Regions from separate parts of the Pseudoduganella sp. GW821-FHT11H04 genome, predicted to be linked through region 1. Evidence: predicted binding sites of a transcription regulator. Region 1 holds the regulator's gene; the other holds the start of a gene.
The links. The regulator FNR, encoded in region 1, switches genes on or off when oxygen is low (the NO sensors DNR and NnrR bind a similar motif). The targets are predictions, from matches to a motif close to TTGATNNNNATCAA.
Positions count from the first base shown of each region.

Region 2: a site for FNR is predicted at 9,914-9,927, ahead of nirK (copper-containing nitrite reductase). Genes of this name have one in related genera too.

Region 1 is NZ_JBXARE010000019.1:81,084-92,937, forward strand. Features, by position in the region: gene AC1RTP_RS26240 (cyanophycin metabolism-associated ABC transporter) at 1-1,063, shown strand, start outside; gene AC1RTP_RS26245 (cyanophycin metabolism-associated DUF1854 family protein) at 1,056-1,520, shown strand; gene AC1RTP_RS26250 (bacteriohemerythrin) at 1,602-1,988, shown strand; gene AC1RTP_RS26255 (MerR family transcriptional regulator) at 2,034-2,486, shown strand; gene AC1RTP_RS26260 (carboxymuconolactone decarboxylase family protein) at 2,437-2,814, shown strand; gene fnr (fumarate/nitrate reduction transcriptional regulator Fnr) at 2,932-3,708, opposite strand; gene AC1RTP_RS26270 (response regulator transcription factor) at 3,810-4,445, opposite strand; gene AC1RTP_RS26275 (sensor histidine kinase) at 4,438-5,541, opposite strand; gene AC1RTP_RS26280 (response regulator) at 5,538-5,951, opposite strand; gene AC1RTP_RS26285 (sensor histidine kinase) at 5,948-7,438, opposite strand; gene AC1RTP_RS26290 (TraR/DksA family transcriptional regulator) at 7,614-7,874, shown strand; gene AC1RTP_RS26295 (hypothetical protein) at 7,871-8,521, opposite strand; gene AC1RTP_RS26300 (ATP-binding protein) at 8,624-10,561, shown strand; gene AC1RTP_RS26305 (jacalin-like lectin) at 10,797-11,854, shown strand, end outside.
Region 2 is NZ_JBXARE010000007.1:108,476-120,329, reverse strand. Features, by position in the region: gene AC1RTP_RS17050 (hypothetical protein) at 1-282, shown strand, start outside; gene AC1RTP_RS17045 (adenosylcobalamin-dependent ribonucleoside-diphosphate reductase) at 438-2,894, shown strand; gene AC1RTP_RS17040 (hypothetical protein) at 3,159-3,404, shown strand; gene AC1RTP_RS17035 (nitric-oxide reductase large subunit) at 3,496-5,766, shown strand; gene AC1RTP_RS17030 (RrF2 family transcriptional regulator) at 5,769-6,164, shown strand; gene AC1RTP_RS17025 (DUF2249 domain-containing protein) at 6,175-6,402, shown strand; gene AC1RTP_RS17020 (permease) at 6,402-7,661, shown strand; gene AC1RTP_RS17015 (Crp/Fnr family transcriptional regulator) at 7,618-8,298, opposite strand; gene nirK (copper-containing nitrite reductase) at 8,376-9,776, opposite strand; gene blaOXA (class D beta-lactamase) at 9,954-10,688, opposite strand; gene blaOXA (class D beta-lactamase) at 10,701-11,549, opposite strand; partial or broken gene AC1RTP_RS16995 (M56 family metallopeptidase) at 11,589-11,854, opposite strand, start outside.

The DNA.
Region 1 (11,854 bases):
GCTGAACAAAGTATGGTCGCTGTTCTCGCCAACCGTGTCGTTCCTGACCGAACTGGGCATCCTGGTAATCTATGTGTTCGGCATCTGGCTGATTTCGAAGCACAACATCACCGTCGGCGTCCTGAGTTCCTTTGTCCTGTATGCCAACCGCTTCTACGGCAAGCTGGATTCCATGAGCCGCATCGTGTCCGTGACGCAGAAGTCCGCCTCGGCCGCCAAGCGTATCTTCGACATCCTGGACCACGTATCGAGCGTGCCGGATCCGGCACAGCCGGCAAAGGTCGAGAAAGTCCGCGGCGACATCACCTTGCGTGAAGTTGGCTTCCGCTACGGTAACCGCGCGGTCAACCGCGGCGTGAACCTGGAGATCAAGGCTGGCGAAATGATTGGCCTGGTGGGCCATTCGGGCTCGGGCAAATCGACCCTGGTCAACCTGATCTGCCGCTTCTACGACGTGGCCGAAGGCGCGATTCTGCTGGACGGCGTCGACATCCGTAACTTCGCGGTCTCCGACTACCGCCGCAATATTGGCCTGGTACTGCAAGAGCCCTTCCTGTTCTTCGGCACGATTGCCGAGAACATCGCTTACGGCAAGCCGGATGCGACCCGTGAAGAGATCATGAAGGCAGCCCGCGCTGCGCACGCCCACGACTTCATCCTGCGCCTGCCGCAAGGTTACGATTCCATGGTCGGTGAACGCGGCCAAGGCCTGTCCGGTGGTGAGCGCCAGCGTATTTCGATTGCACGCGCACTTCTGATCGACCCGCGCATCCTGATTCTGGACGAAGCCACCGCGTCGGTCGACTCGGAAACCGAAAAAGAAATCCAGAAAGCGTTGGACAACCTGGTCGCCGGCCGTACCACGATCGCCATTGCGCACCGCCTGTCCACGCTGCAGCGCGCCAATCGCCTGGTGGTGATGGACCGCGGCAAGGTGGTCGAAGAAGGCCCGCACGAAGAGCTGATGGCCAAGGAAGGCGCCTACTTCCGCCTCTACCAGGCGCAGGCACGTAACGTCGATACCGACATGGATGACAAAGCAAAGAGCCGTGAAGATGATTAATTTTACTTTGAGCCGCGACAGTTTCGGCAAGCTGAACCTGATCGACGCCAACGGCGTTCTGCACGAAAGCGTGTCCCCTGTGCGCGCCTTCCCTATCCAGGCCCCGGAAGAAGGCCTGTCGCTGGTCAATACCGACGGCAAGGAAGTGGCCTGGCTGGACCGCATTTCCGACCTGTCGCCGGAAATGGCCGACGTGGTGCGCGAAGAGCTGGCTGGCCGTGAGTTCATGCCCGAGATCAAACGCATCGTCGACGTCGGCAGCTACGCCTGCCCATCCACCTGGAAGGTCGAGACCGACCGCGGCGAGACCGAATTCGTCCTGCGCGGCGAAGAAGACATCCGCCGCATCGGCAGCGTGTCGCTGCTGGTGTCGGACAGCCACGGCATCCATTTCCTGATCCGCGACCAGTACACGCTGGACAAGCACAGCAAGAAGATCCTCGACCGCTTCATGTAACACCCCCGAAAATTGACCTGGATCATGTGCCGTCCTGTTTCCGGACGGCACAATTAGCGCTCCCCAATATGGAGCGCTACCATGGATTCCATCGTCTTCGGCCCCGACCTGGCATTAGGCATTCCCGAACTCGACCAATCGCACCGCATCGTTTTCGACATGCTCGACGCAATGGAAAATATGCCGCGTCCAGCCTTCGACGAGGCCTGCCGCGAACTCGCGAAAGAGTTCATCGAACACCTTCGGGCGGAAAACGGCCTGATGGAGCGCATCGCCTATCCTGCGGCCCAGGCGCACCGTGCCGCCCACGGCAACCTGCTGGAACGCATCTCCCGCGTCCTGCGCCTGCTGCGCGACGACGACGAAACCACCGCCCGCCAGATCATCAGCACGCTACCGGACTGGATCGAAGCCCACATCAACACCATGGACCTGGCGCTGGCGGTTGCAGCATCTCGCCTGGCGTAATAAAGTGATTGACTTAGAGCGCGCTCGAACTTCTAAGATCACCCCATGGAATCCCATCTGAGCATAGAGGAAGTCGCCAAACGCACCGGCCTTACCGCCCACACGCTGCGCTATTACGAGCGTATCGGCCTGATCGCCCCGGTTGGCCGCGCGGCTGGCGGCCAGCGGCGCTATGCGGCCTCCGACCTTGCCTGGATCGAATTCCTGCTGCGTCTGCGAGCCACGCATATGCCAATCGGCAAAATGCAGGCTTTCGCAAAACTACGTGGCGCTGGGGACTCCACGGCCGGCGAACGGCGCCAGATGCTGGAGCAGCATTTGGAGGACGTGCTCGCGGAAATCGAAACGTTGCGGCAATCGGCCGCCACGCTGCAGTGGAAAGTCGAGCATTACCGCTCTTTGGAGCAGTCCCTGGCGTCAGGTTCAACCACTAATGGAGGAATTGCTGATGACCACCAACCCAAACCGTTACGAGCGCGGACTCGAAAAACTGCGTGAGATCGATGGCGAGATCGGAGAACGCGTTGTAGCAAGCCTGGCCGAGATCGCGCCGGATTTTGCCCGCTACCTGATCGAATTCCCGTTCGGCGACATCTATTCCCGCCCCGGCCTCGACCTGAGAAGCCGTGAAATCGCGGTTGTCGCCGCGCTAACGGCAATGGGCAATGCAACGCCCCAGCTCAAAGTCCACATCCAGGCTGCGCTCAACGTCGGCGTGACGCGTGACGAAGTCGTGGAAACCATCATGCAGATGGCCGTCTACGCCGGCTTCCCGGCCGCCCTGAACGGCCTGATGGCCGCCAAAGAAGTCTTCGCGCTGCAATAAAGAAGTTCTTCACGAAATACCGGGAACTATGGGCTCGCTATTCCGTGAAGAACCATAAAAAAGGGGCAGCTGAGCTGCCCCATACACCCCCTACAGGTGAGAAAGCTGGTTCGTGGATCAGGCGACGGCCGCGTATTCTTGCGCCATGCCGCCGGAAGACATGACTTCCAGCTTGTTGCGGTCGATGATGCGCAGGTCGCGGTTATTCAGGACGATCGAGCCATCCTGGCGCAGGCGGGCCAGTTGGCGGCTGACGCTTTCCACGGTCAGGCCGAGGTAGCCGCCGATATCTTCACGCGACATGCGCAGCTGGAAACTGGTCGAGGAGTAGCCACGCTGGGCATAACGGCCCGCGAGGTTGAGCAGGAACATGGCCAGGCGCTGCTCGGCGCGCATATGGCTCAGGAACAGCATTACAGACTGCTCGCGCTGGATTTCGCGGCTCATGGTGCGGTGGAATTGCTGCAGCAGGCCCGGGATCTGCATCACTAATTCTTGCAGGCGGCTGAAAGGGATTTCGCACACTTCGCTATCTTCCAGCGCCACAGCATTGCAGGAATGCTGGCCGTTACCGATCGCTTCCATGCCCAGCAGGTCGCCGGCCATGTGGAAGCCGCCAATCGTCTGTTCGCCGCGCTGATTCACCTGGACGGTCTTGAAGTGGCCAAAACGCACAGCGTACAGGCTGTGGAAGCTGTCGCCGGTCTGGTACAGCGGCTCGTCGCGCCCCACGCGGCGGCGGCGTGCGATGATCTGGTCAAGGCGGGCGACATCGTCTTCGGCCAGGCCTTGCGGCAGGCACAGTCGATTGAAACTGCACAGCGAGCATTTTGCAGCGACTGGTGCGCAGGATTTGGTGGCGTTTGCAGGGGTGATTGGGATGACCGGGCTCATGATGCTGCTCCTTGTTTTCGATGGGAGAAGTATCTCCCTCGGCATCATTTCCCGGTATCAAGCATCCTGTGTAGTTGTTGTAGTGGATCCCCTACAAGGCATCAGATCAGTCCATGCTCCAGAGCGTAGCGCGTCAGCTCAGCATTGCTGGACATGCCCATTTTCTCGAGGATGCGGCTGCGGTAGGTGGTCACCGTGTTCGGGCTTAAATGTAGTTTTTCCCCTATGCGAACCAGCGACTCGCCTTGGGCGATAAGCTTGAAAACTTCCAGCTCACGGTTCGAAAGCTCCTCGTGGTCGCCGCTTGGGCCGCCCCCAACCAGGGTTGCCAATTTTTCAAGCAGAGCCGGGCTGACATGCTTGCCGCCGGATGCCGCCTTGCGCACGGCCTCGATCAGGGTCGAGGTCGGGGCATCCTTGGTCAGGTAGCCGGAGGCGCCTGACTTAAGCGCCCGCACGGCGTAAATCTCTTCCGAATAGGTGCTGAGCACCAGCACCGCCATGCGCGGGTATTCGCTGCGCAGGCATTTCAGCAAATCCAGTCCATTCTTGCCCGGCATTTTGATGTCGACCAAAGCGACGTCGAAACTCCGCTCAGCCGCACGTTCCATGGCTTCCACGGCGTTGCCGGCTTCGCCCTCCACGCTGATATCGGTCGCCGTGCCCAGCATCAGGCGCACGCCGTTGCGCGCGATAGCGTGGTCGTCGACCAGCAATACGGTGATCTTGTCACCCATTTTTATCCTCCAAAGGCAGGCGCAGTTGCAGGGTCGTACCCTGCCCCGCCTTGCCGCTGATATTCAGCTCGCCGGCGAAGCGGCGCGTGCGTTCGTGCATCCCGAACAGGCCCCACGATTCGCGGTCGGACAGGCCGGCGCTCTCGATGCCTTTGCCATTGTCTTCGACTCGCAGCACGACACAGTCGCCATCACGGTCCACAATCAAGCGCGCTTCGCTCGCTTCGGCATGGCGCACGACATTGGTCAGCGCCTCCTGGGCTACGCGGAACAGCATGGTGCTACGTTCGGCATCGAGTTCCAGAGCCATTGCAGCGGGCGTGATGTTGCAGCTGCACTGCAACCCGCTGCGCTGGGCCACCTGCTCCGAGTACCACTCCAATGCGGGCCAGATGCCCAGTTGGTCAAGGACGCTGGGGCGCAGGTCGGTGATCACGCGGCGCACGGTTTCAATCGCGTCCTGCGCCAGCTTGGCGGCGTCGTTCAAAAGCGGGTCGGACTGTTCTCCGCCGCGCTCGATCGCCACCGAGATATAGGCCTTGATGCCGGTCAGCAGGCCACCCAGTTCATCGTGGATTTCCTGGGCAATGCGGGTGCGTTCGTGTTCTTTCAGTTTTTCCTGGTAGGCGGCCAGCTCGCGCAGCTCTTTCTGCGACTGGCGCAGCACACGCTCGGCCTGCAGCTTCTCATCGATCAGGCGCTGTTCACGCAACAGGCGGTCAATGGCACCGGCAAGGAAATCCAGGTAGCGGCCATCGCTGTCCTTGACCAGGTAGTCGCGCGCACCACGCCGCATGGCTTCCGCCGCTACGGTGGCGCTGTCGGCGCCGGTCAGCATCATCACGGGCATAGTGGGCTGAGGTTCGCCCTGGTCGGCGGCCAGGCGAGCCAGGAATTCCAGGCCAGTCAGGTCCGGCAAGTGGTAGTCGAGCAGGATGCAGTCGGGCTTTTCGCGCAGCGCGATATCAAGACCATCCTGGCCGCTTTCCGCTTCGAGCAGCTCGCAGCTGAAGCCCGGCGCCTGCGCAAAGGCGCGGCGGCAAGCGATGCGGTCAACAATATCGTCCTCGACGATCAGGACCCTTACCGTACTCATGGCAGCTCGCTGATGGTCCAGTACAGGTTAATCGAGCGCACCACCTCAACGAACTGGCGGTAGTCGACGGGCTTGGTCATGTAGCCGGCCACGCCGAGGTCGAAGCTTCGCATCTTGTCCTGCTGCTCCTCGGATGTGGTCAGCACTACGACAGGAATGCGTCGCAGGTTTGGATCCTGCTTAATGTTTTGCAGGAACTCGATGCCGTTCATGATCGGCATATTCAGGTCCAGCAGGATGATGCAAGGCTGCTCGCTGCCTGGTTCGCGGAGGTATTCCAGTGCTGCTTCGCCGTTCTCAGTCGATACGACACGATTGCCCACGTGGACTTCTTTAAGTGCGCGCATGATGGTCATGACATCGACCTGATCGTCTTCAACCAGCAGGATTGGCTTGCTCGTATTATTCATTCCTTGTTCTTTCTTTTCTTTGGCAGGGTGAAATAGAAAGTGGTGCCTTTGCCCAACTCGGACTCCAGCCACACCCTGCCCTGGTACATTTCAACAATCTTTTTCACTAATGCCAGGCCGACGCCAGTGCTCTCGACCCGGTCGCGCGGCGCCAGCGTCTGGAACAGCTGGAAAATGCGTTCGAAGTGGCGTTCGGCGACGCCTGGGCCGTTGTCGGTCACGTGGAAGCGCCATTGGTCGCCTTCATCGGTCCAACCCACCGCGACCTCGCCCTGTGGCTTGTCCATGTATTTGACTGCGTTCGATACCAGGTTGTGGAACAGCTGCTGGATACGCGTCGGTTCGCCGACCACGGTCGGCATGCCGGGCATGACGGTGACCTTGATATTTTCCGGCGGCGCCAGCAAATCCACCACTTCCGCCACGAGCTGGTCCAGCTTGACCGGTACGGCCGCTTCCTTGATGCGGCCAACGCGTGAGTACTGCAGGATGCCGTCGATCAGGGCGCCCATACGGTGCACACGGTTGATCAGCAGGCGCATGTGCTCCTTGCCTTCGTCGTTGAATTTGTCGCTGTAGTCGTGGGCCAGCCAGTCGGCCAGCGAGCCGATGCCGCGCAGCGGCGCCTTCAGGTCATGCGAAACGACGTAGGCGAAATTGGTCAGTTCTTCGTTGGCGCTGGTCAGCTCCTGCAGCAGTTGCTGGGCCTTTTCTTCAGCGTGTTTGCGCTCCGTGATGTCGCGCACCAGGCCGGTGAACATGCGGCGCCCGCCCAGCCACATCTCGGTCACGGCCAAATCCATCGGGAACAGGCTGCCATCGCGGCGCTGGCCCTGGACTTCGCGACCTTTGCCGATGATGCGCTTTTCGCCCGTCGTCAGGTAATGATGCAAATAGCCATCGTGCGCTTCGCGGTGCGGCGCGGGCATCAGGATCTTGACGTTCTTGCCCACGACTTCGGCTTCGGGATAGCCAAACATGCGCTCGGCCGCCGGGTTTACGCGGTCAATCGTGCCGCGTTCGTCGATGGTAATGATGGCGTCTACCGCCGTCTCGAAGATGGCGCGCATGCGCGCTTCGCTCTCCTGCAGCGCGCGCTCGGCTTGCTTACGGGCGCTGATGTCGTGGATGGTCGCCATCACCATCGGCTGCATATCATTGTCAGGCAGCGGCGACAGGCTTACTTCGACCGGGAATTCGGTACCGTCCTTGCGGGTGGCGAAAAGTTCGACCCCTGCGCCCATGGCGCGCGGGTGCGGGCGCTCGAAGTAGCTGCCACGCAGGCCGACGTGGCCGTGGCGGAAGCGCTCCGGGATCAGGGCCTCCAGTGATTTGCCTTGCAATTCGCCGGGACCGTATCCGAACAGGGTTTCAAGGGCTGGATTGACCAGGACCAGTTGGCCGTCCTTGTCGATGATCAGCATTGCATCTGTGGCCGATGCCAGCAGCCACTGCAGGCTGCGTTCCGCAATCGTTGAATGGGTCAAGGCCGGGTCCTGTCGGTTGTCAAATCCTGTCATCCTATGATTGTAGCGCCCCCGTGGGCAAGTGGCCAAACTGGGGCTTTCCTGTATATCTTGACCAAACTTGACCTAGGTCATGCGGGCTTGGTGACGGGGTTCACGATGCCCGTTAAAGTGGCTCCAAAAATGGAGACCAGCCATGTTACCTGATGAATTTGACCGTTGGACTGCCGTCCTGCGCCAGCGGCGCGAGGTGCTGGCAGGACGTGATTCCGCCGAAGTGGCGGCAATTGATGCCGCCCTCGCACGGCTGGAAGACGGGACATTCGGCCAATGCCAGCGCTGCGGCCTGGCGATTTCGTCGGGACGCCTGCATGCGCAGCCCAGTGCCGCTACTTGTCTTGCGTGCCAGGAACTGCAGGAACATCAGCGCGCCTTCATTACCCTGCCGGCAGCTTAACGCGGCTTCCTTACATAGGGCTTGCACGCCGCCCCCCTGCCCTCTGCTCCGTTGCAGATATTACGCCGGCATTGGACAGCACCCAGCATCCCAGGCGCGGGACAGCGCCTGAAGACTCCCGCATATTTTTGTTCGTACGCCGCACGCTTGCGTAGCGTCGACGTGTCCGGCTTCACGTAAGGCTTGGCCGCTGTGACGCGCGCCACGCCAACGCTGCGCTGCGACACCGGAGCGGTTGTGCGACGCGCAACCTGGCGCCGGACCGGCGCGTGGCGCGCCGACAAAGCGGCTGATGGCTGCGACGCCAGCGAATTCGCAGGCGCCAATGCGGGAGAGATTTCTGCCGCAGCCTGTACTGCGGCGGGCTGGCCGGCAGGGAGCGACTGCACTACGCTTGCGGGAGATGGCGTGACCGGCGCCGGCAGCGTGGCGGCAACCGCCATCATGTCGCGCTCCACCGCTACGCGCTCAAAGAGGACAACAACCCCGCCCACCAGTCCCGCCAACAGCGCGCCGCAAGCCATCCAGAAGGCTGGACCACGCCACTCGCCGAGCGGTGCGCGCGGCTGACCGGCGCGACTGTCTGCCGCATCCTCTGAAGATGGCGCGGGTTCCTCAGCCCCACTCTGCGCGTGCTGTTCCGTCATACGCAAAACTTAGCAACATTTGCATCCGCATGTCGCATGCTTGTAGTGACATTGCCAACTGGGCTAAGATAGTTACTCGGATGCAAATGGGAACTACCCCGAATGAAAAGCTTCCAAGGCTTCTTCCGTGATCTGGGACTCCAGCGTAAATACTTGCTGGTGTCTCTCTTTACGACGATTGCGGCGATGCTGGTAGCACTGTTTGCCCTCGCCAGTTATGACGTGCTGGTAGCCCGTCCCCGCATCGTCAGCGAAATGAGCAGCCGTAGTGATTTGTTGGCGATCAATTTCGATGCCGACTTGAATTTCGTTGACCGCAGCAGCGCTGTCCGCAAACTCGAGTCATTACGCGCCAGCCCCGAGATTTCCCAAGCCTGCCTATACACCGCCGACAAACGCGTGTTCGCGCATTTCAATCGAGATCGTGCGGCGCCGTGCGTTTGGCCAGGGCCGCTGGAACAAAGCGGGCACATTTTCGACGGTTACGAGCTTTCGATCTTGTCCCCGATCCGCTTTGAACGCGAGACAGTCGGATACCTGGCGCTCGAATACCAGCTGCCATCTACCCTGGAACGGATGCGCCAATATGGCCTGGTGCTCGGCGTAGTCTTCCTTGCCTTATCGTTCGGTGGCATCCTCTACTCCTGGAGTTCGCGTCGCCTGGTCACCACGCCGCTGCTCGCACTTTCGTCCGTCGCTGACGAAGTTACACGCGAGCAGCGCTACGACCTGCGTTCGCCGGTCGCAAGCCAGGACGAGGTAGGCAGGCTTGCAAGCGCCTTCAACGCCATGCTCTCCACAATCGCTGCGCGCGATGCGGCCTTGCGCCGCAGCCAGGCACTTCTCAATAACATCGTCGAGAAATCATCGGCCGTGATTTACGTGAAGGACCTCGATGGCCGCTACCTGATGGTTAACCACAGTTTCCGCATGCTGCTACCACCAGGATCGCCGGAACCACTTGGGAACACGGACGACGTCCTCTTCGCTCCTGAGATGGCGCAAGCCGTACGCCAATCCGATCGCGCCGTCGTGGCAAGCGGCCGCGCCTCCAGCCACGAAGAAACCTCGGCCGGCACTATAGGCGGGCCGCGCACCTATATCTCCGAGAAATTCCCGCTGATCGATGAATTCGGCCAGATCTGGGCCTTAGGCGGTGTCTCCACCGACATTACGGATCGCAAACGCAGCGAACTGGAACTGGAGGACCTGGTCAACGTACGCACGCGCCAGATCGCCGATACCAACCGCGAACTTGCCGACTCGCTCGGCAACCTGCAGCGAGCGCAGGAAGAGTTGGTCCGCAGTGAAAAACTCGCCGCCCTGGGCTCCCTCGTTGCCGGCGTGGCGCATGAACTGAATACCCCAATCGGAAACAGCCTGCTGGCTGTCAGCACCTTGCTTGATCAGAGCAACGCGTTCGCTGCCAGCATCGAATCTGGCGTCAAGCGCTCCACCCTGCAAAACTATATTGGAGACGTCAACAACGGCAGCCAGATCGTGCTGCGCAACCTGCACCGCGCTGTAGACCTGGTCGCCAGCTTCAAACAGGTGGCGGTGGACCGCGCCACTTCGCAATGCCGCGAATTTCAGCTCGACGAACTGGTATCCGAGATCCTCCTCGTGCTGATGCCAACCTTTAAGAAGTCCGGTGTCCGCGTGAACCACGAGATCCCACCCGGAATCGTAATGACCAGCTACCCCGGGCCCTTCGGCCAGGTGTTGATCAACCTCGTTAACAATGGCCTGATCCATGCCTTCGAAGGCATGGAGAATGGCGAGATCAAGATCACGGCAGAAGCAGTTGGCGCCGGCTTGGTAGCGGTCGCGGTGCGCGACAACGGCATCGGCATCGCGCCAGAAAACATGGGGAAGATCTACGACCCATTCTTCACCACAAAGCTTGGCCGTGGCGGCTCCGGCCTGGGCCTGAACATCGTCTACAACATTGTGTACGGCCTGCTTGGCGGGCGTATCGACGTTAAAAGCGCCCTCGGCGAGGGCACTAGTTTTATCCTGACTCTACCTACCAGGGTTTGACGAAAAACACCTCGAAGCCGGTTGCAGATAAATATTAATGTTTTTTTAAAACTGTTTCTTGAAAAACCCCTGGCCGAGCACTACGATGTAAATCCAGCCGATTAAATCATCGGCCCTGTTTCCGAATATCCTCCCTTCGTTATTGCACCTTACTTTCGCGCTAGGTATTTACCCTGCGGGTGGGTAGCTTTTGCTCATCCTTTTTAAATAACTATTATCTTGATAAAGGTCGATCATGACTACGAAGAATACTGGTTTTTATGGTGGCGACGGCGGCTCGGAATTCACCGACACTCACGACGTGGATAGCTGGGGACGCATTACCCAGATCTTTGTCCGTCATGGTTCGGAAGTCGATTCGATCGCGACTACCTTTGCGAATGGGCAATATCTTGTGCACGGCGGCACAGGCGGGGACTTAAGCGTTATTAATCTGGATGACGAAGAATTCATTACCAAGGTGGAGCTGCGTTCCGCAGCCCGCCTCGACCAGATTACCTTCTACTCGAGTTTCGGCAAGAAGTACGGCCCCTACGGCGGCAACGGCGGCTCGCCATCCTCGGTCGACTTTAAAGGCGAGGCCCTGCAATACTTCTTCGGGCGCAGCGCCTCACGCATGGACGCAATCGGCTTCGCCTACGGCACTAAGCCGCCAGTGACGCCCGCCTCGATCACACGCACCAACGCCTTCGGCGGCAGCGGTGGCTCGCCATTCAACGACCTGGCCAGCAGCGGCTACCTGCTCGGGAAGATCAAACAGATCAAAATCCGCTCTGCCGACAGGGTCGACAACATCCAGACCACCTACGACGGGATCCAGGGCAGCCCGATCACCCTTACCCACGGCGGCGACGGCGGAGACGATCACCCGCCATTTATCCTGAACGACAACGAGTTCATCACCCAGATCTCAGGCCGCTCCGGCGCCAGGCTGGATCAAATCAAATTCACGCTGAATACTGGTCGTGAATCAATGGCGTATGGCGGAGGCGGTGGCTCGCCATTTACTATTAACGTGGCCGGCTCCGTATTAAAAGCCTTTTATGGACAGTCCGCATCGGAAGTCGACCAATTGGGTTGTTATTTTGCGGAAGCGATTCCCGAGAAAATTGAAATTCAATCGCTGACATTCGATGTCCCGAATTTCATTATTTCGGAATCGACGCCAACTTCGATTATGACCGTCAAGCTGACTAATACTCAAAGCCAGCCGCAAACCATTTCTCAAACGAGGACGATCAGCTATACCAACACGGACACGACGACCATCAGCATCACTAACGAAGCCTCGGT
Region 2 (11,854 bases), on a different contig from region 1:
ATGGCCAATGAATTGCCCACGCACGGCTATCGGGCGCTGGGCGAAGTGATCCCCGAGGACTTCGCCTGGTGCGTGCCGGTGGAGGCGGAAGACTGCGAGCTGTACGTGGCTTGCACCAACTCAGACGAAGGCTGGCAGACGTATGTTTTCGCCGACTGCGGCCTGATGGAACGGCTAGCGGGCCGCGACCCCCGCGCCACCGCTGTCGCCGGCCTCTACTCAGCAGTGCTGTCGATTCTAGAAGACGCTCCGGACATCACTTACCTCCACACCCTCCAATAGCACCCCCTACAGCCGAGCCCGTGTCACACCTTGGGGTCTGACCCCAAGGTGTGACACGGGCTCGGCTGTAGGGCTTCAAACTTATCCTGAATCAAGGATTTTGGTTCGGCGTTCGGCGATAGTCAGGCTCAGTTTTAACCTGAGCAGGACTATCCATGAATGCAAATGAAAAAATGTTCGGCAATCCCATGCCGCCCCAGGAAATCTCGCTGGACGTGCTGCGCGAAAAGTATGCGAAGGGGGATGAGCAGGACATCATTGATGTCCGCCGCCGCGTGGCGCGTGCTCTGGCCGAGCTGGAGGCGCCGGATCGACGCGCTGATCTTGAAGAGCAATTCCTATGGGCGCAGGAGAATGGTTTCGTACCCGCTGGGCGGATCAATTCGGCGGTAGGCCTGGGGCTGAAGGCTACGCTGATGAACTGCTTTGTGCAGCCGGTGGGCGATTCGGTTACCGGGGAGGATGATGGGCTGCCGGGCATTTATACCGCTGTGGCGGAGGCGGCGGAGACTATGCGCCGTGGCGGTGGCGTGGGCTATGACTTTAGCGCCATCCGTCCGGCCGGGGCCAAGGTGAAGGGTACGCAGTCGCGCGCTTCGGGGCCGGTGTCGTACATGGAGGTGTTTGACGCGTCCTGCAAGACAGTGGAGTCGGCAGGCGCGCGGCGTGGTGCGCAAATGGGCGTGCTGCGCATTGATCATCCGGATATCGAGCGCTTTATCGCTGCCAAGGATGATGGCGGCTTCCGCAATTTCAACCTTTCGATTGGCGTGACTGATGCCTTTATGCGCGGGCTGGCTGCGGACTCGGAGTTCGAGCTGGTGCACAAGGTGGAGCCGGGTGATGAGGATCTGGCCGCCGGCGCTTACCGTCGCGATGACGGAATGTGGGTCTATCGCCGAGTGCCCGCGCGCGAGCTGTGGGATAAGGTGATGACTTCCACTTATGACCATGCCGAGCCGGGCGTGCTGTTCGTTGACCGCATCAACGCTGAAAACAATCTATATTACTGCGAGACGCTGCGCGCTACCAATCCTTGCGGGGAACAGCCTTTGCCTGGGTATGGCTGCTGCGATCTGGGTTCGCTCAACCTGACTTGCTTTGTGAGGCATGCGTTCAGCGAGCGTGCGGAATTCGATTACGAGGCTATGTGCCGTGTCGCCGGGATCGGCGTGCGGATGCTGGACCTGGCGCTCGATGCGACCCAGTGGCCGTTGCCGCAGCAGGCGGATGAGGGGGCGGCCAAGCGGCGTATTGGCCTCGGATTCCTGGGGTTGGGAAGTGCGCTGGTCATGTTGGGGCTGCGCTATGACTCGGATAATGGGCGCGCAATGGCGGCCAGCATCGCGGAGGCGCTGCGTGATGCGGCTTACGCGGCTTCGGTGGAGCTGGCGCAGGAGAAGGGCGCGTTTCCGTTCTTCGACAAGGAGCTGTACCTGGAGGGGGCGTTCGTGCGGCGCCTGCCGGCTGCTTTGCGCGAGGCGATTGGTAAGTACGGTATTCGTAATTCGCACCTGCTGTCGATTGCGCCGACGGGCACGATCACGCTGGCCTTTGCGGATAACGCTTCCAATGGCATTGAGCCGGCGTTCTCGTGGGTCTACCAGCGCCGCAAGCGGATGCCTGATGGTTCGACGCGTTCGTATGAGGTGGCTGACCATGCGTGGCGCTTGTATCGCCACATGGGCTTTGAAATGGGGCAGTTGCCGCCGCAGTTCGTTACGGCGCTCGATATGGCGGCGCTGGATCATGTGAGCATGATGGAGGCGGTGCAGCCTTTCGTTGATACGGCGATTTCTAAGACGGTGAATGTGCCGGAAGATTATCCGTATGAGGACTTCAAGGACCTTTATACCGAGGCTTGGGTGGCGGGGCTGAAGGGGCTTGCTACGTTCCGGCCGAATACGGTGACGGGGAGTGTGCTGAGTGTGGCGCCGGAGCCGGCTGCGGTTAGTGCGGTTGCGAGCGCGTTGCGGGATGATGATCCTTTGCGTAAGCGGTTTGATGGGCGTCCGTTGGGAGAGCTGGAGTCGGTGACGTCCAAGGTTGAATACTGGACGCAGGAGGGGAAGAAGGCTGCTTACCTGACCGTGAGCTTTATTACGGTGGATGGCGTTGTGGATGGTGCGCCTGTGCGGATTGAGCGGCCGTTTGAGTTCTTCATGCCGGCGAACCAGCGTAGCGATGGGCAGCAGTGGATTACTTCGTCTATGCGCTTGCTGTCCATGGCGGCGCGGGCGGGGAGTTCGATTGCGAAGGCCTTGGCGGATATGCGGGAGGTGACTTGGGAGAAGGGGCCGGTGCGCTGCGGCTTGTTGACGCGGGAGGATGGGGTGCAGGTGCCGGTTTATCACGATTCGGAGGTGGCGGCGATTGCGTTTACTTTGCAGCGGATTTTGATACGGCGTGGGTTCCTGGATGCGTATGGGAATCAGGTGCCGGTGCCGCAGTTGGCGCTGCAGTTTGGGGTTGAGGGGTATGTGGCGCCGGAGGCGATGGCGGCGCCGGTGCAGTCGACGGGGAAGTGTCCGGAGTGTGGGGCGCGGGCTTTGAGGAAGGTTGATGGGTGTACGCGGTGTGTGGAGTGTCATTACATGGGGGGATGCGGCTGAAAAACCCTGTAAACCGGTAAACCGGGGTCTGACCCGCAGGGTCAGACCCCGTCTGCGCTGCCGCTGTTGGTGTTGGTTCTGGGTCTTTGACTTATTGAGAAAGTCAAAGGCCTTAACCATTACCTCCCCGGCTTCGAGACCGTTCGGGGTACGACCCTGCGGGTCGTACCCCGGTTTACCAGGTTTTGCTTAAGCTGCGTCAAGGACGAAAAAAACGCAGCTCCATAAACTTCCTCCCACACTAACCCCTCGGAGGACTTACAAATGCATCACTCTTTCCAATTAGCTTCCGCCCTGGACGCCGCCAACGTCACCCGCGTGCTTGACCTGCTGCGCACTGTCCCCGGCATCCGCGGCGTGCACGCCCCTGCCGGCGCGGCACACGTCGAAGTCGCCTTCGACGACTCCCTCACCAGCATTCATCAAATGGGCAAGCTGCTGGAAGAACATGGCTACCCGCCAGTCGCGCCACAACAACGTACTTGCTGCGGCGGTTGCGGCGGTCATTAAGCAAGACTTGACCTGGATCATGTGAGCTGCCCGAGTGGCGGCTGTATTCTGGCTAAAAACATACATTTGAAACACCACAAAAGGAGCTATCATGCACGCCACTAAGAAGTTATGGACGTGGCTCGCCATTATCTGCCTGCTATCGTTCTCGGTACTGGGCTGGGTGGGCCGCGAAATTTACCTGAAAGCGCCTCCAATAGCGCAAGTCGTCGACGACACCGGTTCGGTGCTCTACACGGCGGAGCAGGTCAAATATGGCCAGAGCGCCTGGCTGTCGGCCGGCGGCCAGCAACTGGGCACCGTATGGGGCCACGGCTCCTACCTGGCGCCTGACTGGTCGGCCGACTGGCTGCACCGCGAGGCCGTTGCGCTGCAAGACCTGTTCGCACGCAAGAACTTCAACAGGGACTACGCCCAGCTGGAAACCGGCGCGAAGGCTCACGTTGACGCTCTCGTGAAAACTGAACTGCGCACCAATACCTACGTTGCGGAATCCAATGAAGTAAAGCTGTCGGCTATCCGTGCAGAAGCGGTGCGCACCGTGGCGGCACACTACGCTGGCCTGTTCGGCGAGGTTGCGCAATACGACAAGCTGCGCGAACAGTACGCCATGCCTAAGAACTCGCTGCCGGAAGCGACCGACCGCGCTGCGCTGACCGGTTTCTTCTTCTGGTCGTCGTGGGCTGCCGCTGCTGATCGTCCGGGCGAAACGGGTCTGAGCTACACCAGCAACTGGCCGCATGAACCCCTGATCGGCAATACGCCGACCGCCGGCGCCGGCATCTGGTCCATCGCATCGGTCATCCTGATGATCGGCGCTATCGCCGGCATGCTGTTCTTCCATTCGCGCCATAAGGAAGAAGACGATCCTGTACCACCGAAGAACGATCCGCTGTTCTCGCTGAAAGCTACGCCTTCGATGAAGGCTACCAAGAAGTACTTTCTGGTCGTGATTGGCCTGATCCTGGCGCAAGTCGGCATGGGCGTAATCACCGCGCACTTTGCGGTGGAAGGTACGAGCTTCTTCGGTATCGAATTGGGTAACATCCTGCCGTTCACCGTCAGCCGCACCATCCACACCCAGTTTGCCGTGCTGTGGATTGCTACCGCGTGGCTGGCTACCGGCCTGTATATCGCTCCCGCGATTTCGGGCGCTGAACCGAAGTTCCAGAAGCTGGGCGCCGACGTGCTGTTCTACGCGCTGCTGTTCATCGTCGTAGGTTCGACCGCAACCGGCTGGCTGGGCACCTTGCAGCACAGGGGCGTTGACTTCTCGTTCTGGCTGGGTAACCAGGGCCTCGAATTCACTTCGATGGGCCGTGTATGGCAAATCCTGCTGTTCATTGGCCTGCTTTTCTGGGCCTTCCTGCTTGGTCGCGGCCTGTGGCCGGCGCTGAAGAAACCATCGGAAAGCCGCGGCATCATCGCCATGGTCTTCCTGGCTGCACTGTGCATCGGCGGCTTCTATGCGACTTCCCTGACCTGGGGCAAGGGCACCCACTATTCGATGATCGAGTACTGGCGCTGGTGGCTGGTCCACCTGTGGGTGGAAGGCTTCTTCGAAGTGTTCGCAACCGCAGTTATCGCGCTGCTGTTCACCAAACTGGGCCTGATCCGTGCTGCTTCGGCTAATAGCGCCATCATCCTGGAAACCATCGTCTTCCTGTTCGGCGGCATCCTGGGTACCTTGCACCACCTGTACTTCACCGGCACGCCAACTTCGGTCATCGCTATCGGCGCCATGTTCTCCGCGCTGGAAGTGGTTCCGCTGTCGCTGATCGGCATGGAAGCCTATCGCAACTACAAGCGTTCGCAGGCCGCTCCATGGGTCGGTGCATACAAGTGGGCCATCCTGTGCTTCATCGCCGTGGGCTTCTGGAATACCGTGGGCGCTGGCCTGCTGGGCTTCTCGATCAACACCCCGATCGCGCTGTACTACATGCAGGGTATGAACATGACTGCTGCCCACGGCCACGCTGCGCTGTTTGGCGTGTACGGCATGCTGGGTATCGGCCTGATGCTGTTCTGCCTGCGCGGCCTGGTTGACCGCTTCGCATGGTCGGACAAGCTGCTTGCTTCGATGTTCTGGTTCATGAACATCGGCCTGGCGATGATGGTGTTCATGTCGCTGGTCCCTGCCGGTATCTACCAGGCCGTGGCTGCGATCACCAAGGGCATGTGGTTCGCCCGTTCGCCGGAAGTTGTTCACTCGAGCTTCATGGAAACCGCGGTGTGGATGCGTGTTCCTGGCGATATCGTGTTCGCAATCGGCTGCCTGTTCCTGGCCCTGTTCGCCCTGCGCCTGATCGGCAAGGCGAAGAAGGAAGAAACCGTAGCTCAAGGCGTGGCGCTGGAGAACTAAGAATGCGCCTCACGGGCCACACCGACTATGCCTTGCGCCTGCTGATGTACCTGGGCCGGCAGCAGGGCAGGTTGGTGACCGTGCAGGAGATCGCCACGGCACACGGCATCTCCGAACATCACCTGCGCAAGGTGGCTCACCGGCTCGGACAAGCCGGACTGGTGGCCACCTGGCGTGGACGGGCCGGTGGCCTGCGCCTGGCGCAGCCGCCGGCTTCGATTTCGGTGGGCGCCGTGGTGCGCCTGGCCGAATCGGACTTTACGATCGTTGAATGTTTCAATGCCACGCGCAATACCTGCCAGCTGGCCGGCGCTTGCCGCCTGCAGGAGGGATTGCACAGGGCGACCGAGGCTTACCTCGGTCATCTCGACCGCCAGACCCTGGCGGACCTTATTTGAAGGAGCCATCATGAGTGCGCAAGAAATTTTGTTAGAGCTGTGCGGCATGGTGCCGCCTGAACCGATGGAGCGCGTCCTGGAAGCGCTCGACCTGTTGCAGCCTGGCCAGCATATCCGCATGGTGATCGACCGCGAGCCGGTCCCGCTGTACCGCATCCTCGAGAAAAATGGCTACCGCCACGCGACTTCGATGCGCGAAGACTTTATCTACGAAATCCTGATTACCCACGCCGACTGATGCAACGCAAGCTGGCTTTCGAGCATACGCCAGCGATGGCGTTGCCTTTGCGTTTCCTGCTGGTGGCGCCTTGGTTTGGCGCCTTGGCCGGTATGCTGCTTGTGTGGCAGGGTGCGGAAGCGATGAGCACGCGCTGGGCGCCGGCCACGCTGGCCGTCACTCACTTGCTGACGCTTGGATTTCTTGGCATGGCCATGGCCGGCTCGCTGTTGCAGATGGTGCCGGTGGTGGCCGGGGTGGAGCTGCGCTGGGCGCGCACCCTCGGTCCTATCATCTGGGCGGCACTCGCCGGCGGCGCTTTGCTGCTGGCCGGCGGCTTCCTGCACGGACTTCCCTGGTGCCTGCGCGCTGCGGGTGTGTTGCTGGCGGGCGCTTTCATTCTCCTTGTTGGGGTGCTGGCGCGCGCTCTCTCGCAGCGCTCGGCGCCAAATGCGCTGCCGGTCGTCGCGGGCATGCGCCAGGCCGTCGTTGCGCTGGCCTGCGCCGTGACGATCGGCGTTGCGCTGGCGGCTTTTCTCACGGGCGCCTTGCCGCTGCGCGTGATGGAATGGACCAATGTGCATGCTGCCTGGGCCCTGGTGGGCTGGGTTGGCGTGCTGGTGGTGTCGGTGGTCTTTCAGGTGGTGCCGATGTTCCAGTCCACCCAGTTGTTCCCGCGCCAACTGGCTTTTGTGCTGCCGCCGCTTTGCCTGGGCGGGTTGGCACTGTGGACTGCTGGCTACCTGCTCGACCGGCAATGGCAATGGCTGGGGGCAGGGCTTGTGAGCATTTGCCTGGCGGTGTTCGCTGCCTACACCCTGGTGCTACTGCTGCGCCGCAAGCGCGCCGCGGACGTGTCAACCTGGTACTGGTGGCTGTCGCTTGGCTCGCTGCTGGCCTGCGTGGCGGTATTCATGTGCCCGCGCGGCGTCGACAAATCTGTGGTGCTGGGGGTGCTGTTCATCGGAGGCTTCGCCATGTCGGCGGTGAACGGCATGCTGTACAAGATCGTGCCATTCCTGCTTTGGTACCACGGGCAGCACGCCGGCTGCAATGTGCCGGGCGTGCGCCAGCTGATGCCGGACAGCGTACCGCGCGTGCAGTTCGCCTGGCATGCGGCCAGTGTGGTGCTGTTGCTTGCTGCTGCCATCGCACCCGGCTGGTTGGCCCAGCTTGCGGGTGCGGTATTGGCAGTGTCCTGCATGCGCCTGGGTTTTGACCTGGCGCTGGCCGCTTTCAGCCTTCGTACGCTCGCAAGCGAGCAGAATCCAGAATCCTGATCTGGCGGCCGTTCACGGCGATCATGCCCTGGTCGGCCAGCTCGTGCAGCACGCGCGAGAAGTATTCCGGCGTCAGGTTCAGGCGCGAGGCCAGCAGCTTCTTGCTGACGGCCAGCGTGATCTCAGAACCGTCTGTCGCGTCATCATCCTTCAACAGATAGCCAATAATGCGCTGGCTGCCGGAGCGCAGCGAGTAGGCTTCCACGTCTGAAATCAAGCCGTGCAGGCGGCGGCTCATGCCGGCCAGCATGCGGCGGGCGAATACCGGATTGCGCGCCAGTTCGGCGAATACGGTGTGCTTGGAAATGTGCAGCAGCATGCAGTCGCTGACTGCGTGGGCGGTGACGATGTAGGGCTTTTCCATGAACATCAGCGCTTCGCCGAAGCTGTGTCCGGGGCCGATGATCTCGACGATCTTCTCGTTGCCCTGCGCGGACAGGAAGCTGAGTTTGACCTGGCCAAAGATGACCATGTGGAAGCCAACGCACGGGTCGCCGCGCTGGAAGACTGCGCTGCCGCGCGGGATGTGATGCTCGGTGGTGCCTGCAGCCACCAGCGACAGCTCCTCCTGCGACAGGTCTGCAAACAGGGGCAGTCGCTTGAGGAACTCGCGGGGGTCGATTTTGGGGCTTGGCATTTGGTTCTCCTGAAATGGCAAAAGGACCCGCATCGGCGGGTCCTGTCCTGGTTAGTTAATGTCGGGGCTAATCCTGCTTAGTGGCCCGAATCGCCGTCAGGCTTGCTGCTGGTCCGGAACACCTCCGGATTTTCCTTGCCGGTCACGTAGAGGAAGCCGACCAAGCCTTTCTCCATCCGCGACAGTGCGTGGTCAACCAGGATGAAGCGGCCCGGCACTTCAGTCTTGAATTCGACCATCGTTGCGCCGCCCGGAGCCACGGTAGTGGTCTGCACGTTCTGCAGCGGTGGCGAGGTCAGGTCGCCCATGCTGTAGACGCGGTCGAACACTTCGCCGATCACGTGGAAGCTGGAGGTCGCGTTAGGACCGCCTACACCGAAGAAGATACGCACGGTTTCGCCGACCTTGGCTTCCATGCGGTGGGTCTTGGTCAGCGCATCGTGGGTACCGTTGAACATCAGGTGTTCCGGTTGTTCGGCCAGCAGTTTCTCGAGCGAGAATTCAGCTTCGCCCGGGGTGCCATGCTTGGTCGCGGTGTACAGCTCGCCCTGCATCACGTAGAACTCACGGTCCACTTTCGGCAGGCCGCCTTCCGGTTCGACCAGGATCATGCCGTACATGCCGTTGGAGATGTGCTGCGCCACCATCGGGGTCGCGCAGTGGTACACGTACAGGCCTGGATTCAGGGCCTTGAAGGTGAAGCTCTTGGTGCTGCCTGGAGCCGCCTGGGTCACAGCTGCACCGCCGCCAGGGCCGGTCACGGCGTGGAAGTCGACGGAGTGGATCATGTGGCTGTCCTTGGCGTTGGACATGTCCACGTTTACGGTGTCGCCCACGCGGACGCGGATGAACGGGCCTGGCACTTTGCTGTTGAAGGTCCAGTATTTGTAGGTGGTGCCGTCCATCATCTGGCCGAGCACTTCAGTGGTGTCCAGCTTGACGTTCACGGTTTGCGGGCCGCGCTTGCCGACCGGGACGCCTACTTCCAGTGGGCTGCGCGATACGTCGGCGCCTTGTGGCGCGACTTTTGCCGGGCCGTCGCCAACGATGATCTTGCCGATCATGCCCGCTGCCACGTGGCCTGGCAGGGAGCAGATGTAGGTGAATTCGCCTTTTTTGTCAGCTTTGAAGACGATGGCGGTCGATGCGCCTTTGTCCTTCAGTTGGTTCGACTTGACCTTGAAGTCGGGCACCGAGATATCGTGGGTTGCGCCGTCGCCGTTGACCAGGTTGATCTGCACCACAGCACCTTCCGGCACGCGAAGGGTGGGGTTAGCCTTGCCCTTGGATTCGCCGGCGTCGCTGATGAAGACCAGCTTACCGTCCGCGATATCGGTGTGCAGGGTAAAGGTCACGTCAGGACGATATTGGACGGCTGTGCTGCCGCCATGCTGGCCATGCTGGGCATAAGCTGGCGCCAGGGTTGCGGCGCCGATCACCAGTGCAGCGATGGCTTTGGACATCAGGGTCGGTTTCATTTTCTTCTCACAGGTTTGTCCGGCACGGGATTGCGCCGTTTGACAGCTAAATCATATGTTTCACATGCATGTTATTGAATTGACGCAGGTCAAAAATTTGGAAAGAACTGCGTAATCTCAAGGCATGTTTGATTTTTTTGATTTAGATCAAGCGAGAAGGAGACCCTTTGCAACGGCTTAGAGTGAGAGCTGCGGCAAGCGTGTCAAAAAGTTATCGCGTTCGTCCATGCCGCTCGCGCCACCGGCTTGTGCGAAGACGATGCGCTTGCCGTCGCGTTCCAGCCAGCCGATGTACCAGCCGACGTTCTTGCCGCTGCCGGTTTTGCCGTAGACCTGCCAGCCGCCGACTGTTTCCGGGCGGCGAAGCAGGGCGGCGGACATGTCATAGGCCTTTGGTGTCACGCCAAGTTCGCGATTGAGCACGCGGCGCAGGAAGCCGATTTGTTCGTCGGGCGAAATGCGCAATGAGGAATTGAGCCAGGAGGCGGTCAGGCCGTTTTGTTTGCCTTTGTCGCCGCTCACGTCCGCGTTGCCGTAATCGAAGCGCTTGGTGTAGCTGGCGAAGCGCTTCGCGCCCATTTGCAGGGTGATTTGCTGCGAGTACCAGACGACGGACTCTTTCATCCACGAGCTTGGATCGTGGGACTGGCGCCATTGCGGGCGCCAGTCCACGTAGCCTTCTTTGAAGGGCAGCACGGGCGCATGCTCGTCTTGCAGGAGGCCGGCGTCGTAACCCATCAGGGCGATCGGCAGCTTGAAGGTGGACATCGGCGGCAAGCGCTTGTCGCACACGCCTTCGTGCACCAGCCACTTGCCGGTGGCGGCATCGGCCATCGCCAGGCAGTGTTCTGCGGAATATGCGGGCAAAGCGAGGCCCAGCCCTGCAAGCAGGGAGAAGATTGTGCGTTTCATTTTTGTCCTCGGTTAGAGTTTTGCGAGCTGCGCGGGGAGGTCGCGCAGAAAGGCTTCCTTGAGGCGCGGACCTGCTGCGCCTTCAATTAGTCGCTCGTCCTGCGCCAGTCGGGCGAACACGATGGTGCGGTCGCCGTTGCTGGCCCAGCCTACGAACCAGCCGTAAGAGCGGGAGTAGTCGTCCTTGCCGTCCGGGCCAACTGGTGCGCCGGTACCAGTCTTGCCGAAGACTTTCCAGCCGTTCGGCAGGTCTTTTATTTTCAGCAGATTCGCGGTTTGCTCGTGAGCGTATTTTGACACTGGCAGCTCTTGCCGCACCAGCTTGCGCAGGAAGTCGGCCTGCTCGTCGGCCGAGATCTGCATCGAGGATCCGACCCAGGACCATGTCAGCCCGTTTTCCTTGCTCTTGTCGCCGCTGGTGTCGTGGTTGCCGTATCCGAAGCCCTGCACGTAGCGTTCGAATTGCTCGCGGCCGATGTGTTGCGTGACCTGCTGGGCGTACCAGACGGCTGAATAGCTGATCCACTGGCTTGGGTCCATGTCGCGGCGCCACGCCTTGTTCCATGCCTTGTACTCGGCGCGGTAAGGCAGCACAGGGGCGTGCTGGTCCCTCAGGAAGCCACTGTCGAAGCCCATCAGGCTGACGGCGATGTTGAAGGTCGAGACGGGCGTAATGCGTGCGGCGCAATCGCCTTCGCGGATCAGCGCCTTGCCGGTGGCGGCATCGACGAATTCGGTACAGTTCAATGCGGCCTTTGATTGGGCGGATGGCGAGACGCTCCACGCCAGCGCGGGCTGCAGCGCGAAATTTCCGACCGCAATGGCCGCCAGCGCGGCGACGGTTGCAGCGCGCGCCCACATGGCGCGGCGCACGTCGCCAGGTGTACGGATCAGGGATACGCGCTCGGTCAGCGTGTTCGGATCGATGCTGCCGAAAGCCAGCGCGCCTTGTGGTGCAAGGTGTTGCAGCTTGAGTTGCGCGATGAGGGCTGCGGCGTAGGCCTTGCGCTGCGATGCGGGGCGGCCGCGCAGGACGTCGCGGTCGCAGCCAAGTTCCTGCGCCCAGCTCAGATTCGCGCGCAGCAGGCGCATGAAGGGGTTGAACCACAACAGCGTTTGCAGCAGCATGCCGGCGGCCATCCATTGCAGGTCGTGGCGGCGCAGGT